Regions from separate parts of the Bradyrhizobium sp. A5 genome, predicted to be linked through region 1. Evidence: predicted binding sites of a transcription regulator. Region 1 holds the regulator's gene; the other holds the start of a gene.

Region 1 (4,413 bases):
GACTTCTCCAAGGCGATCGCCTGCTGGGCGGGACATGCCGGCTGCCCGCCCGAAGCGATCGTCGCGCGCTATGTTCGCGACGAGGCCTACCGGCTGCACGAGGTCGGCAAGATCAGCGACGAGGACTACTTCGCCTCGCTGCGCTCGTCGCTCGGGATCGGCATCTCGGATGCGCAGTTCCTCGAGGGCTGGAACGCGATCTTCGCCGGCGAGATGCCTGACATCGCCGAGCTGTTGCCGCGCGCGGCGAAGCAGCTGCCGCTCTACGCCTTCTCCAACACCAACCGGCCGCATGTGGACTATTTCTCGAAAGAGTATGCCGGGCTGCTCGACCATTTCCGCGGAGTGTACCTGTCGTCCAGTATCGGCCTGCGCAAGCCGGATGCGGAGGCCTTCGACCACGTCGTGGCGGCAATGGGCGTGCCGGCGAGCCGGATCGTGTTCTTCGACGATCTCGCCGAGAACATCGAGGGAGCCCGGGCATGCGGCCTGACCGCAGTGCACGTGACCTCGGCGACGGATGTCGGCAACGCGCTGAGGGCGCTCGGGATCTGACACAGAAGCAAACGGCCAATTCCCCGAACAATTTCAGCCGGCAATTCGGAACCAAAACACTCTGTGCAATTTTATACGCAGTTCCGGGAACGAATGCCCGCTTGCGGACTCATGAGTCTGTTGGGAATTTGGGATCGGACTTATCATCGTGCTGGGCAAAACCTACCTCACCAAGCAGGCCTCCCTGCTGATGAAATTCGCCAGAACCACCTCGGATTCTGACCTTTCCGCAAAACTGATCAGCAAGGCCGCCGACCTGAAAGCCCAAGCCGACCCGATGCCCGACAGGGACCAGGGCGCCGCAGCGCCGGATGTCAGTCCGCGCAGGTAGCCAAGGACGTGACCGACGCTAGCCGTGGCGCTCGTCATTCTCGTGCTTGCCATGGCCAAGCTGTTGCCGGTCTGTCTCGCCTCTCGGATCATGCCGCGGCGGAGCTGACGTCTATCCTTCGTTGACGTCCCCCTTCCTCCGCAAAGCAGACGACGCAGGATAAGTCATCCTGCGCCATCGCTGTTTTGCCTCCGCGCCTGCACTCAGCTAGAACTCTCGCCGCCGATTTGCAGAACGTGCTCGCAGGAGTCTTACCCGTGGCCTTGATGCCGGTTTCCGATGCGCTTGCCTCCGTGCTGGCGGGTGCAGAGCCTCTGGCCGAGGAAGCGGTCGCCCTCGACCAGGCCTTTCACCGCGTGCTCGGGCGCGATGTCGCGGCGCGGCGGACGCAGCCGCCGCAGGCGATGTCGGCGATGGACGGCTATGCGGTGCGCGCGGCCGACGCGGCGAAGATCGATTCCCAACTGACCGTGATCGGCGAGGTCGCGGCGGGCCGGCCGTTTGCGGGAACGGTCAGCGCCGGCGAAGCGGTGCGGATCTTCACCGGGGGCGTCGTTCCTGATGGTGCCGACGCCATCGTGATCCAGGAGGATACGGTTGCCGAGGGCAAGCGCGTCACGATCAAGGAAGCCGCCGTGACCGGGCGTCATATCCGTCCCGCCGGCGTCGACTTCTCGGAAGGAGACGTGCTGTTGCGCAAGGGGGCCCGCCTCACCGAGCGCGACCTCGCGCTCGCCGCCGGCATGAATCACCCGCATTTGCCCGTCCGCCGCCGTCCGAAGGTCGCCATCCTCGCCACCGGCGACGAGCTGGTGATGCCGGGCAGCGCGCCGGGTCCCGGCCAGATCGTCTATTCCAACGGCTACGCCCTGCACGCGCTCGCCCGCAGCGAAGGCGCCGACACCATCGACCTCGGTATTGCCGCCGACACACTTGCAGCGACCACAGCCGGCATCCGGCGTGCCCGCGAGAGTGGCGCCGATATCTTGATCACGACCGGCGGCGCCTCGGTCGGCGACCATGATCTGGTCCAGCAGGCGCTGCGGGACGAAGGCGTCTCGATGGCGTTCTGGAAGATCGCGATGCGACCGGGCAAGCCGATGATGAACGGCCGGCTCGGGGCGATGCGCGTGATCGGCCTGCCCGGCAATCCCGTGTCATCCTACGTGTGCGGCTTCCTGTTCATGGTACCGCTGATTCGTGCGCTGTCGGGCCGCTCGGTGATTCATCACCGCCGCGAGCGCGCGGTGCTCGGCCGCGACGTCCGCGCCAATGACCAGCGCGAGGATTATCTGCGCGCACGCCTCGAGCTGCGTGATGACGGCACGCTCGCTGCCATTCCCGTCAATCACCAGGATTCCTCGCTGCTTTCGAATCTCGCTGCAGCACAGGCACTTCTCGTGCGCGCGCCGTTCGCGCCGATGGCCGAATCCGGCACGCCCTGCGAGGTGCTGCGACTGCCCGTCTGACCGCCTCGTTCGCATGCGTTCTGCGAACTCTGCAGCGTTCACGGTAAATTAAGCAGTTGCGGAACATGTATCGAACATATAGTGTCCGTTCATGATTTGTTTCGAGCATGTAGCGGCTTACTGCTGAATTCAGCGTCTCGGAATCGGACGACATCAACCGGGGGATTTTGGTCGAGATGTTAACGCGCAAACAATACGAGCTTCTGCGATTCATCAGCGAACGGTTGAAGGAAAGCGGCGTGCCGCCCTCCTTCGACGAGATGAAGGACGCGCTCGATCTGCGCTCGAAATCGGGCATCCATCGTCTGATCACCGCGCTCGAGGAGCGCGGCTTCATCCGCCGGCTGCCGAACCGCGCCCGCGCCATCGAGGTGATCAAGCTGCCGGAGCTTCAGGCCGCCGCCGGCAGCCGCCGCGGCTTCACGCCGAGCGTCATCGAGGGCAATCTCGGCAAGGTGCGCACCACCTCCAGCCCGCCCGCCGACGAGGGCGAACGTCCCGTCGCGGTGCCGGTCATGGGCCGGATCGCAGCCGGTACGCCGATCGAGGCGTTGCAGACCCGCAGCCACACCATCAGCGTACCGCCTGACATGCTCGGCTCGGGCGAACATTACGCGCTGGAAGTGCGCGGCGATTCCATGGTCGACGCCGGCATCCTCGACGGCGACATGGCGCTGATCCAGCGCAACGAGAGCGCCGACACCGGCGATATCGTCGTGGCATTGATCGACGACGAGGAAGCGACGCTCAAGCGCTTCCGCCGGCGTGGCGCCTCGATCGCTCTCGAGCCCGCCAATGCGGCCTATGAAGTGCGCATCCTGCCGCCCAACAGGGTGAAGATCCAGGGCAAGCTGATCGGGCTCTATCGCAAGTACTGAGCAAATGCTGAACCTGTCGCCCGACCGCCGATTTGCGAGCGCGCGTTGACGATTGGAGCGGACGATTGTCCGCTCCCGCTGGATAGTCTTTCTGGTTTCGCGCAGATTATCCGGCCCTTCTTCCGGCGCTACATCCTCGACACGCCGCACAAAGCAGCGCTGCTTTGCGGCCTCAGGGCCCGAGGGGACGTCATGCGCAAGATCATCTCAAGTATAGTCGCGGCGGCGCTGATCGCAGCATCAGCGTCGCAGGCCTTTGCCGCACAGGCACGGCGCCCGATCCGCAAGGAGACAGTGGCCAGCCAGCAAATCCGCAGTGCCCACAACGCGACCGAGCAGTCCTCGCAACCGGGCTGGCAATATTCCGGCTGGTCGGCGCCTGCTGGCCGCTGACACGCGCGGCCTTTATGCACGGAAGCAGGCTTTGGTCCGGTGCATCCGAAAAAGATAATGTGATCGCAGATTGCGGCGGCGAGCCGCAGATTTGCCTACAACCGGGCAGACGCTTGGTGCTTCCACTCTGATAGAGGCCTCCGCCTCAGAAGAGGCGCGGGCTGCTATCTCGCATGAGGAGCACCCCGATGTGTGACTACAGCCTGCATGCCGTCGCATCGCGTCCCGCGGAAGTCGGCGAGACGATCGTCTCGACAACCTTTCGCGGCACCTCGACGCGAGGCTTTGCCTCCGCAGCAGATCCGGCCGTTGCGGTCTGCCTGTTGCCGGGAACGGAGCTCGCCTTCGCCGACAATGTCCGCTACGACAATCGCTGGATCTGGACGCGCAGCGTCAACTCCCGCGTCGGCAAGTTCGGCAAGATCGATCCGCACATTCCCGACCGTCATCATGATGCGATCGAATTCCCCGACGGCAAATACGTGCTGGTGACGCAGCTCGTCGAAGGCCAGCACGCGACCGTGCTGCAACTGCCGGTGACCCAGCCACTTGGCGAAAATAAGCCGCAGTCCAACGCCGACGGCCGACCGACGGTCACCCGCCTACCGATCGGCTGACGCAGCCATCCCCGGCCTTCCAGTCGGGACACAGGATTGAAATCGCCATCGCCGGCCGAGGCCGGCGACACGGATTGGCTTGCGTCTCCAAAACCCGAAGCGGCGAAGCCAGCCCACCATTCCTCCCCGCCGCACGAAGTTTGCGCGGTCCTGCCTGAATTTTGAACGTC
Region 2 (4,413 bases), 840 kb from region 1:
TCGTGGCAGTCTCGAGTTCCTTTGCTGTGACATCCACGATGGGAATATGTGACGCCGACGTTTCGGAGACCTGCGCTCTTGCTTCGTACAGCTCGAACGCCAACAAGCGCAATTTGAGCTTTGGCAGCAAATTGGGGCACGAACCGAAATAATCGAGCAGCCAAATCAGCTGCAATTGATCTTCGGGGTTCGCATCGAACCAGAGTTCAATCTCGTCATAGTGCTCGCAAAAGTCGCCAAAGGACAGATTCTTGCGATCCCTGAAGGCATCAGGCCATTTCGTGCGCCAATCCGACCAGTGATCGCCCGGCTTGAGCGTCCCCGACTGCGCTCCGAAATAAGCTGCGAGATATTCCGGCGAAGGCAGCGGCCCCCACGCGAAACGGAAAACGAAGAAGACTGCAATATCGGCCAGCCCCGATTTGGCGAGATCGGTTCCGAACGAACTGGTCAAGATCAGACGCTTCATCGCACCACCTGATCACTCCAACGCAAAACGAAACGGGCGCCGATGACGTCGGCAACTCAACGTCCTCAGCGCCCGCTCCTCGCGAAAACTCTTTCGCGCTAAGGCTTACTCGTCCGCCGGCTCCTCGCCGTCGGCGTCGCGCTCCGGCGTGCCGGCGAGAATCTGCTCGGCGATCAGGCCGGAGTTCTGCCGGATCGCGGTCTCGATCTTGGCGGTGATATCAGGGTTGGCCTTCAGGAACGCTTTCGAGTTCTCGCGGCCCTGGCCGAGGCGCTGGCTGTCGTAGGAGAACCAGGCGCCGGATTTCTCGACGATGCCGGCCTTGACGCCGAGATCGAGGATCTCGCCCATCTTGGAGACGCCCTCGCCGTACATGATGTCGAATTCGACCTGCTTGAAGGGCGGGGCCAGCTTGTTCTTCACCACCTTGACGCGGGTGGTGTTGCCGACCACCTCGTCGCGCTCCTTGATCGCACCGATGCGGCGGATGTCGAGGCGGATCGAGGCGTAGAATTTCAACGCGTTGCCGCCGGTGGTGGTTTCCGGCGAGCCGTACATCACACCGATCTTCATGCGGATCTGGTTGATGAAGATCACCATGGTGTTGGACTTGTTGATCGAGGCGGTCAGCTTGCGCAGCGCCTGGCTCATCAATCGCGCCTGAAGGCCCGGCAACGCGTCGCCCATCTCGCCCTCGAGCTCGGCCTTCGGCACCAGCGCCGCGACCGAATCGACCACCAGAACGTCCACCGCACCCGAGCGCACAAGCGTGTCGCAGATTTCCAGCGCCTGCTCGCCGGTGTCCGGCTGCGAGATCAGGAGTTCGTCGATGTTGACCCCGAGCTTGCGCGCATAGACCGGGTCGAGCGCGTGCTCGGCGTCGATGAAGGCACAGATGCCACCCTTCTTCTGCGCTTCCGCCACCGTGTGCAGCGCCAGCGTGGTCTTGCCCGAGGATTCCGGTCCGTAGATTTCCACCACGCGTCCCTTCGGCAGGCCGCCGATCCCGAGCGCGATATCAAGCCCCAGCGACCCCGACGAGATCGCTTCGACATCCATCGAGCGGTCGTTCTTGCCGAGCTTCATCACCGAGCCCTTGCCGAACTGGCGCTCGATCTGGGAGAGCGCGGCGGCCAGGGCTTTAGTCTTGTCCATGGAGGATCCTTCGACGATACGCAGGGCAGTGGTGGACATGGGTCGTGCTCCTTATGGCGGGGATTCGCTAGGGGGACAAACGGCTGGCGCGGCGGGTCGTCGACAAAAACAATGTACTCTATTTGTTCCGAGTTCGCAATATGTTCTTTTGCGGATAACGGTACCGACCGAAGGCATGCGCCTGAAGCATGACGCGCATCAAAGACGCATCGCCCGGGCGCCGTCATGATTTCGCAATCCTGCCGTAGCGAATATTTGGCGGCGAACGGCTTTAGCTGCGCGGAGACCGCCACTCCGGGAACCTCGATCATGACTGAAAATACGCACCACGATGCCACCAGGCGCAATCAGCTGCTGGCGGCAGCGCTTGAGGAGATGGCGAAGTTCGAACGGAAGGAAAACGAATTCCGCCAGAAGGATCGCCGGGAGCGCGCCGCCGAACTCCACCTTCCTCTCGACCCGATCAATGTCCAATAGGGCCGCCGAGGCGCAGGCTATTGGTATCCTGACACCTCCAACAAGCCATTGACGGCGCAGCGAAATCCCTCGGCGACTTACTGTGCATGGGGTTGTTTTCGATGTTTCTGAGGCCGCGGCGGCGCGCGACCGCCCGGCATGGCAGTCCCACACCTTGCGCCCATGCTGCGCCTACATCAGCGCCAGCAACCCGATGCCGATCACCAGCACCACAAAGCCAACCGCCGTCGCGGCGGCGAACGACCGCTCTACCTTGTCCATGATGCGACCCCGCTGCCGGCGCGCCACGTTTCCCCCATGGCCGCGCCTGACGGTGCGAAATCTCGCCCGCGGCTGTGGCTCCAGTCGTGCGATCGGGTGGCCAAATTGGGACGTGTGCGGGGCCAGTCTGCGGCCTCTTCGGCCGGGGCCTTCAGTGCCGCGGTCAGGCACCCGTAAGCCTGCTCCCCTAATCTTCTCCCGCCCGGTGGACCAACACCGGGTCTCCATACCAGCCTGAGGACCCCGCTCTGCCCCGAGCGGGGTTTTTGGCTTACGCGCGCGGATTCGATCGGCCGGCCTGTCAGGCTGTCGTAAGCCGGGCAGGCTAGTGTTCTCTGGCTATGGTGTTGCAGCCCAGCACCTCAGCCTCCAATAACTCTCTCACCCGCTTGGCTCTCCCCAAGCGGGTTTTTTCATGCCTGCCGGCCGGTTCACGGCGCCCTCTCCTCTCGCGTCAGCCGCAGCGAGAAGGCGCGGATCGCGGGCGCCGCCAGCAGCACGATCGGCAGCATCGCGGCCCATGCGATCAGCCACGACACCATCCAGTGCCCGAGGAAGACCATCGCGCTGCCCGCAGGCAGGCTGGCGATGCCCGCCGCGATCAGCGAGGTCAGGCCGGACTGGATGATGCCGAAGACGAAATGACTGTAGCGGCGGGGAATGCCGAGCATGACGCGCCCTTGTTGCTTGGCCGGGCATCAGGTCAAGCAAGGCACGTGCCGCCGCTCGCATCGCAGGCGTCGGTCAGCGTCGCGAGTTGGTCACCGGCGCGCGCGGCATCGCCTCGGCGCAGCACGACAATCCCTCGAAACGCCAGAACGTGACGACGCTGCTCTCGCCGCACGCCTCGCAGACGAGCTCCTCGTCACCGAGCATGAACCGCCCGCGCCTGAACGTCGACGAGGAGGCGGGATGCCGGCAGCGAGGACAGGCCAGCGAGATATTCCGTGCACCCCAGCGCAGCACAATGTGTCTCAGCCAGTTCACGCCTTCCTCATTCGCGATATCGCGCTCGCGCCGCCCATCGGCATTAGCAGGAGCAGAGACGGATGACACGCAAAAGTGGAAAAGTGTCGACCACTCCTGCTCGCTTCGCACCACGATGGAACCACAGTGTGAAGGCCGTAGGCCGCCCGTGGCTCTCCCAACCTGAACAGAGTTCCTGCGGCGGCGATGTCGCCGCGTGCGACTCCCGTGGCGCAGCCTCCGCAAGCCTGTCTCCTTTCGGAATCCGAGTTCGTTTGTTTCGGACCACGCGCGATTTCCAAATCCCGATGATCTACCCACGGGTTACCGGCAGATTTCGCTTGTCGCGGGAATATTGTGACGCCCAACATGTTTGCGATCATGGAAGTGAATCGTGGAGGTGACCATGAATCACAGAGGCGTTGAGTTCACCGTCGCCAAGACCGCCATACCGGGCATCTGGCAGTGGCAGTTCCGCATCGGTGAAGAGACCAAGACGGGCAAGACCGAAACGAAGATCGACCTGCTGGCGATCCGCCGTGTGCAGCTGCGCATCGATCGGGAGTTGAAGGCCATCGGACAGCGGACGGGGCCTGAACCCGAGTCCGGCGGCATGGTCGCGGGTGAAAATGCCTAGTCGGCGCTGGGCAGCCGCCGCATGGTGAATTCGATCTCGCCGCCGGGCAGTTCGCGCCAAGCCTCGACCGCGCTCATATAGCCCGCCTTGGGGTAGCGGGCGAAGAAGGCCTGCGCCCTCGCCCGCGCCGCCTCACGTGGCAAGGTGAAAGTCTCGCGCAGATAACCATCGCCGCGGCTTTCGCCCGGCTGGCCGCCCATCTTGCGCCGGCGTGCCATCCGCTCGGCGAGATCCCGCGGACGATCGGCCATCCCGTACCTCCACTACGCAACACGCATTCGAGAATGTAGGGCGCGGACCGGACGAAGAGGAGTCCCGGCCGGAGGCGTCAACCGCCTCCGATCGGACGATACGATCAATTGGGGGTCGCGCCGGATTTCTTCTTCGGCGCACTGGTTGCGGCCGACGCCTTCGGCGCAGCAGACGGCTTCGGCGGATCGGTGCGCAT

What was found. The regulator LexA, encoded in region 1, represses DNA repair genes until DNA is damaged. The targets are predictions, from matches to a motif close to TGTTCNNNNTGTGTTCNG.
Region 2: recA (recombinase RecA) is a predicted target of LexA. The motif match lies at 1,755-1,772, and genes of this name have one in related genera.

Annotation. Positions count from the first base shown of each region.
Region 1 is NZ_CP148990.1:3,293,088-3,297,500, reverse strand. Features, by position in the region: gene WHZ77_RS15770 (HAD family hydrolase) at 1-555, shown strand, start outside; gene WHZ77_RS15765 (hypothetical protein) at 704-886, shown strand; gene glp (gephyrin-like molybdotransferase Glp) at 1,144-2,355, shown strand; gene lexA (transcriptional repressor LexA) at 2,532-3,233, shown strand; gene WHZ77_RS15750 (hypothetical protein) at 3,279-3,626, shown strand; gene WHZ77_RS15745 (hypothetical protein) at 3,815-4,243, shown strand.
Region 2 is NZ_CP148990.1:2,455,948-2,460,360, reverse strand. Features, by position in the region: gene WHZ77_RS11635 (hypothetical protein) at 1-469, opposite strand, end outside; gene recA (recombinase RecA) at 575-1,663, opposite strand; gene WHZ77_RS11625 (hypothetical protein) at 1,850-2,101, shown strand; gene WHZ77_RS11620 (DUF2798 domain-containing protein) at 2,794-3,033, opposite strand; gene WHZ77_RS11615 (hypothetical protein) at 3,107-3,349, opposite strand; gene WHZ77_RS11610 (hypothetical protein) at 3,735-3,965, shown strand; gene WHZ77_RS11605 (hypothetical protein) at 3,962-4,216, opposite strand; gene WHZ77_RS11600 (hypothetical protein) at 4,321-4,413, opposite strand, start outside.